2 regions of the Streptomyces sp. NPDC020490 genome follow, and region 1 is predicted to be linked to the other one. Evidence: riboswitches for the same ligand, from Rfam matches in the RefSeq annotation. Region 1 holds a riboswitch; the other holds the start of a gene.
What was found. Region 1 has a riboswitch for S-adenosylmethionine ahead of thrC (threonine synthase). Riboswitches for the same ligand answer to the same signal wherever they lie in the genome.
Positions count from the first base shown of each region.

Region 2: another riboswitch for S-adenosylmethionine. It lies ahead of ACH4ZX_RS23750 (aminotransferase class V-fold PLP-dependent enzyme); the one in region 1 lies ahead of thrC (threonine synthase).

Region 1 is NZ_JBIRUY010000060.1:502-3,968, reverse strand. It holds gene ACH4ZX_RS38275 (cold-shock protein) at 1-95, opposite strand, end outside; gene ACH4ZX_RS38270 (MoaD/ThiS family protein) at 537-812, opposite strand; gene thrC (threonine synthase) at 988-2,271, opposite strand; SAM riboswitch class I at 2,290-2,447, opposite strand; gene ACH4ZX_RS38260 (glucosyl-3-phosphoglycerate synthase) at 2,606-3,467, shown strand, end outside.
Region 2 is NZ_JBIRUY010000023.1:113,546-117,012, forward strand. It holds gene ACH4ZX_RS23740 (rhomboid family intramembrane serine protease) at 1-429, shown strand, start outside; gene ACH4ZX_RS23745 (Lrp/AsnC ligand binding domain-containing protein) at 426-707, shown strand; gene ACH4ZX_RS23750 (aminotransferase class V-fold PLP-dependent enzyme) at 733-2,094, opposite strand; SAM riboswitch class IV at 2,255-2,371, opposite strand; gene trpD (anthranilate phosphoribosyltransferase) at 2,445-3,467, opposite strand, start outside.

The DNA.
Region 1 (3,467 bases):
GCGCTGTAGTGGACGAAAACATCCGCACCACCGTCGACCGCGATGAAGCCGTACCCCTTCTCCGCGTTGAACCACTTGACGGTGCCCTGAGCCATGCCTAACTCCCCTATTACTGGCCCTTGCACGGACCCGCACTTCGCGGATCCGGGTCAGACCTCACCCCCCACGGATTGGGGGCGTGCGCCGGAACGCGTCGACCGCGGCCGAATGTATCTGCCCAACTGCCGTCTGCAACAGGTCAGTCGGACGAGAATTCCGGACGGAAGGGGTCCGGAATGTAGTAAGAATTCCCCCGAATTCAGGGCAAGTCGGGCCGCACATAAAGAGCGAATGGCGCAAAAGACTCGCACACTTTGGCTATTTCTCGACGCATCCGGAGCGGGCGTGATCGCGTCCGGCGCGCGGAGCCGGGGGTGGGTTCCCCAACTGTACCGCGCTCAACCATGCAGAATTGCCCCCTCCGTTTCTCTCACGGAGAGGGCAATCGGTCAGAACTCTGCGTCGCCGTCGTTACCGGCGGTAAGCGAACGGCCAGGTCAGCCGCCCGCGACGGCCGGGATGATGGAGACGCCGGCCCCGTCGGGGGTGACGGTCTCCAGGCCCTGCTCGAAGCGGACGTCGTCGTCGTTGACGTAGACGTTGACGAAGCGGCGCAGCTTGCCCTGGTCGTCCAGGACGCGGGCGGCGATGCCGGTGTGGTTCTTCTCCAGATCCGCGATGACCTCGGCGAGGGTCGCACCCTCGGCGGGGACCTCGGCCTGACCGCCGGTGTAGGTGCGCAGGATGGTGGGGATGCGAACGGTCACGCTCATGCGATTCGACCTCCAGTGACTACAGGACTTCTTTGCGTTTCGGCCGCCGGGCCGGCGGTTTCGGCCTGTGGAGCCGGCGTAAGACCTCGGCTCGGGTTCGTCCCGGGGGCGGTCGGCCGGGAAGCGGGAAGCCCGGCGGGTGACCGCTGGACTGCCCGGGACACCGAGGATGAGGTCAAGCGAGGCCAGCCTCTCGGAAGGAGTCCAGGTTGGGGCGGATGGTCGCGGTGAGGCCGGTGCCGGCCACCGCGTCCAGCGTCTTCAGGCCGTCGCCGGTGTTGAGGACGACGGTGGTCTTCGTGGGGTCGAGGACGCCGTTGTCGATCAGCTTCTTCGTCACGCCGACCGTCACGCCGCCCGCCGTCTCGGCGAAGATGCCCTCGGTCCGGGCGAGCAGCTTGATCGCGTCGACGACCTGCTCGTCGGTCACGTCCTCCACGGCGCCGCCGGTGCGGCGGGCGATGTCGAGGACGTAGGGGCCGTCGGCCGGGTTGCCGATGGCGAGGGACTTGGCGATGGTGTCCGGCTTCTGCGGGCGGACCACGTCGTGGCCGGCCTTGAAGGCGGTGGACACCGGCGAGCAGCCCAGCGCCTGCGCGCCGAAGATCTTGTACGGCTTGTCCTCGACGAGCCCGAGCTTGATCAGCTCCTGGAGGCCCTTGTCGACCTTGGTGAGCTGCGAGCCGGAGGCGATGGGGATGACGATCTGGTCCGGCAGCCGCCAGCCGAGCTGCTCGCACACCTCGTACGCCAGGGTCTTGGACCCTTCCGCGTAGTACGGCCGCAGGTTGACGTTGACGAAGCCCCAGCCCTCGCCGGCCGGGTCGCCGATGAGCTCGGAGCAGAAGCGGTTGACGTCGTCGTAGTTGCCCTCGATGCCGACGAGGTCGCCGCCGTAGATGGCGGCCATGACGACCTTGCCCTGCTCCAGGTCGCGCGGGATGAACACGCAGGAACGGAGGCCGGCGCGGGCGGCGGCGGCGCCGACGGCGCCGGCCAGGTTGCCGGTGGAGGAGCAGGAGAGGGTGGTGAAGCCGAAGGCGCGGGCGGCCTCCAGGGCCTGGGCGACCACGCGGTCCTTGAAGGAGTGCGTCGGGTTGCCGGAGTCGTCCTTCACATACAGCCCGCCGGTCACGCCGAGCTCGCGGGCGAGGTTGTCGGCCTTGACGAGCTTGGTCCAGCCCGGGTTCAGGTTGGGCTTTTCGGCCACGTCCGCGGGGACGGGCAGCAGCGGCGCGTAGCGCCAGATGTTCGCGGGTCCCGCCTCGATGCGCCTGCGGAGCTCCTCGGTGTCGTAGGCCGAGAAGTCGTACGCGATCTCCAGCGGGCCGAAACACTCCTCGCAGGCGAAGACCGGTCCGAGGGGGACGCGGTGGCCGCATTCGCGACAGGACAGAGCCGCGGCGGGGCCGAGGTCTACGGTGGAGTCCGTGGTGCTTGCAACAGTCTGCACAGCCATGTGAGGCGAGGCCCTTTCTCCTCATCTTCCTCACGACGCATCTCGCCGTGAGACGGATTTGGCACCTTCCCTAGCCGGGAGCCTCGCGCGGCGATCAACGGTGATCGGTACGAGAACCGGCTGGAGGGTTGCCGGGGCTTCATCGGGCCGTGTCCCTCTGCCCCTCTGGATGAGCGGTATTCGGTTGTGAACGCGTGGCGACCCCCGACATGCGATGGTCATCAGCGTTGTTCAAGACTGTAACCGAAGGCCAGGACAGTTGAGATAGCCGTCCGAACCGCGAGATGGATCACAGTGGTCCGCTCGCCGAGAGAACGCAGAGGAGCCGCGCACTGTGCTGAACGAAGTCGAGCGCTGGCTGAAAACCCGCTCCTGGTCCGTGACCGACCGGCCGCTGCACATGATCCTGGCCGCCAAACAGCGCACCGGTCAGTCGGTCAGCGTCGTGCTGCCCGCGCTCAACGAGGAGGGGACGGTCGGCGACATCGTCGCGGTCATCCGTCACGACCTCATGCAGCAGGTCCCGCTCGTCGACGAGATCGTCGTCGTCGACTCCGGGTCCACCGACCGCACGTCCCAGGTCGCCGCGGCGGCGGGCGCGCGGGTGGTCCACCGCGACGAGATCCTGCCGCGCATACCCACCGTCCCCGGCAAGGGGGAGGTGCTGTGGCGGTCCCTGCTGGTCACCAGCGGGGACATCGTCTGCTTCATCGACGCCGACCTGAAGGAGTTCTCCTCCGACTTCGTCTCCGGGATCGTGGGCCCGCTGCTCACCGACCCCGGGGTCGATCTGGTCAAGGCGATGTACGACCGCCCGCTCGGCGGCGCGGCGGGCCAGGGCGGCCGGGTCACCGAGCTGATGGCGCGCCCGCTGCTGAACATGCACTGGCCGCAGCTGGCCGGGTTCGTGCAGCCGCTCGGCGGCGAGTACGCCGCCCGCCGCAGCCTGCTGGAGCAGCTGCCCTTCCCCGTCGGCTACGGGGTGGAGCTGGGCATGCTGGTCGACGCCCTGCACCTGGTGGGCCTGGACGCCCTCGCCCAGGTCGACGTGGGCGTGCGCAAGCACCGGCACCAGGACGGGCAGGCGCTCGGCCGGATGGCCGCCGCGATCTACCGCACCGCCCAGCTCCGGCTGGCCCGCGGCCACCTCATCCGGCCCGCGCTCACCCAGTTCGAACGCGGCGAGCACGGTTTCG
Region 2 (3,467 bases), on a different contig from region 1:
GGCGTGATGACCGAGGAACGGATGGGCCGCGTGCGGTTCACCCTGTTCTACGTCGGCTGCGGCTACCTCGCCCTGCTGGGCTACTCGGCGGCCAATGCCGCCTCCGGGCAGTCGCTGGTCGGCGCGTCCGGGGCGATCTCGGCGGTCCTCGGTGCGTTCCTGTACCTCTTCCCCGGGGCACGGGTGACCAGTCTCCTGCCGTTCCTGCTGTTCCTGCCGCTGCGGTTCCCGGCGTGGGTCGTGCTGCCGTTCTGGGCGGCCCTGCAGTGGGTGGCGGCGGGGCGGGCGGCCGAGGGGCCCGGCGTGGCCTATCTGGCGCACCTGATGGGCTTCGGGCTGGGGTTCGTGCTGGCCTGGGTGCGGTTCGGGGGTGGGGATAAAGTGAAGTCCGCCCGAGCTCCGGCCACCGAGGGAGAGAACCAGCCGTGATCACCGCGATCGTCCTCATCAAGACCAGCGTGGACCGGATCCCCGAGATCGCGGAGTCGATCGCCGCTCTGGAGAGCGTCAGCGAGGTCTTCTCCGTGACCGGCACCTACGACCTGATCGCCATGGTGCGGGTCAGGCAGCACGAGGACCTGGCGGAGGTCATCCCGGGACGCATCAGCAAGATCCCGGGCGTGGAGGCGACGGACACGCACGTCGCCTTCCGCACCTACTCGCAGCACGACCTGGAGGCGGCGTTCGCGATCGGCCTCGACTCCTGACCGCCGCCCCACGGGCGCTGCCGGCTCACACCGCGGGGACGCAGCGGCCGTCCTGCGTCCGGTAGCGCAGCTTCGCCCCGTGGCGCACCAACTCCCGCACGGCGTCGACGAAGCGTTCCACGTGCTCGTCGGGCGTTCCGGCGCCGAAGCTGACCCGGACGGCGTTCAGCGAGTTCTCGCCCGGCGCGGCCTCTGGGGCGCCGCACTCGCCCCGGGTCCGCGGGCCGTCGCCCAGCAGGGTGCGGACGAGGGGGTGGGCGCAGAAGAGGCCGTCGCGGACGCCGATGCCGTACTCGGCGGACAGGGCGGCGGCGAAGTGGGAGCTGTTCCAGCCCTCCACGACGAAGGAGATGACGCCGACGCGGGGCGCGTCGTCGCCGAACAGCGACAGCACCCTGACCTCCGGGACCTCGGCCAGTCCCGCCCGCACCTTGCCGATCAGGTACTGCTCGCGGGCCACCAGCGCGTCGAAGCCGGCCTCGGTGAGCGCCTTGCAGGCCGACGCGACCGCGTAGGCGCCGATGACGTTCGGCGAGCCCGCCTCGTGCCGGGCGGCACTGTCGTGCCACTCCACGTCCACTCCCCCGTCCGCGCGCCGGGTCACCCGGCGGCTGGCGCCGCCGCCCGCGAGGTACGGCTCGGCCGCGCGCAGCCAGTCGGCGCGGCCGGCCAGGACGCCGGAGCCGAAGGGGGCGTACAGCTTGTGGCCGGAGAAGGCGATCCAGTCGACGTCCAGGTCGCGGACGCTCACCGGGTGGTGCGGGGCGAGCTGGGCGGCGTCCAGGACGATGCGGGCGCCGTGCGCGTGGGCGGCGGCGGCCAGCTCGCGCACCGGCCACAGCTCGCCGGTGACGTTCGAGGCGCCGGTGACGCAGACCAGGGCGGGTCCGTGCGGGTCGCGGGCGGCCAGGGCGCGCTCCAGGGTCTCGACGGCCCGCCGCGGGCTGCGCGGGGCGTCGAGGAAGGTGACGCGGGCGTCCCGCCACGGCAGCAGCGAGGCGTGGTGCTCGGTCTCGAAGACGAAGACCTGGCAGCCGGCCGGGAGGGCGGCGGCGAGCAGGTTGAGCGAGTCGGTGGTGGAGCGGGTGAAGACCAGCTGGTCGTCGGCGCGGCGGTCGAGGAACTCGGCGACTGTCCGGCGGGCGTTCTCGAACAGGTCGGTGGACAGCTGGGAGAGGTAGCCGGCGCCGCGGTGGACGCTGCCGTAGTACGGCGCGTACGCGGCCACGTCGTCCCAGACGCGCCGCAGGGCGGGGGCGCTGGCCGCGTAGTCGAGCGCGGCGTAGGCGACCTCGCCGCCGGTGACGAGCGGGACGGTGACATCCCCGCCCAGTACGGGCAGCGGGGCGCAAATGGTCTGGGCGACGGCAGCGGTGCAGACGGACATGGCGAACTCCTGTGAAGGGCAAGGGGATTCACCGCGCGAGCGGGTACGGCTCAAGCGCGGGAAAGGTGAAAGGGGGTACGCGGAGGCGGGGCTCTACGCCCTATCGCATTCGCTTGCTCACAGAAGGCTCCTCGACGACCAGGACCCCTGGTGTGCGAGGGGTCCGCGCTTGCCGTGGACCTCGCTGCCCACGGCCTGGTCCTCACCCGGGGCACCCCGCCACGGACGGAGGGTTGCCGGACAGTCGGCCGGGGCCTTATGACTGTCACTCATGACCTGGACAGGAACGTACGCGAGGTGATCGCGGTCCCGCAACTCCTGTCCGGATCACGGGACCGCGCGCACCTCGGTCAGGCGTTGCTGGCGGCCACCCAGCGCTCCAGCGTGCGCTGGGCCGCGCCGGAGTCGATCGACTCCGCGGCCTTGGCCATGCCCTCACGGATCTGCTCGGCGAGCGACCCCGGGCCCGGCTCCAGGGCCACCAGTGCCGCCGCCGCGTTCAGCAGCACGGCGTCCCGTACCGGCCCCGTCTCGCCGTCCAGCAGCTTCCGGGCGACCTCCGCGTTGTAGGAGGCGTCGGCGCCGCGCAGCGCCTCCACCGGCACCAGGTCGATGCCGACGTCGCGCGGGTCGAAGACCTCCTCGCCGACCTTGCCGTCGCGGACCACCCAGACCCGGGAGGTGGCGGTGGTGGTCAGCTCGTCGAGGCCGTCGTCGCCGCGGAACACCAGCGAGGAGTGGCCGCGCTCGGCGAAGACGCCGGCCACGATCGGCGCCATGCGCGGGTCGGCGACGCCCACCGCCTGCGCCTTGACCTTCGCGGGGTTGGTCAGCGGGCCGAGCGCGTTGAACACCGTGCGGATGCCCAGCTGCCCGCGGGCGGCGCCCGCGTGGCGCAGCGCCGGGTGGAACTTGATCGCGAAGCAGAAGGTGATGCCGGCCTCCTCGGCGACCGCCGGGACCCGCTCCAGCGGCAGCTCCAGGTTGACGCCCAGCTTCTCCAGGACGTCGGACGCGCCGGAGGCGGAGGACGCGGCCCGGTTGCCGTGCTTGACGACCTTCGCGCCCGTGCCGGCCACCACGATCGACGACATGGTGGAGATGTTGACCGTCTTCGCCCCGTCGCCGCCGGTGCCGACGATGTCGACGGCCGGGCCCGGCACCTCGATGACGTTGGCGTGCTCGTACATCGTCCGGACGAGTCCGTTGATCTCCTCGACCGTCTCGCCCTTGGCCCGCAGGGCCACCACGAAGCCGGCGATCTGCGCGTCGGTCGCCTCGCCGCGCATGATCAGGTCCATCGCCCAGGCGGTGTCGTCGGCGCTCAGGTCGCGGCCGGCCAGCAGGCCGTTCAGCAGGGCGGGCCAGGAGCG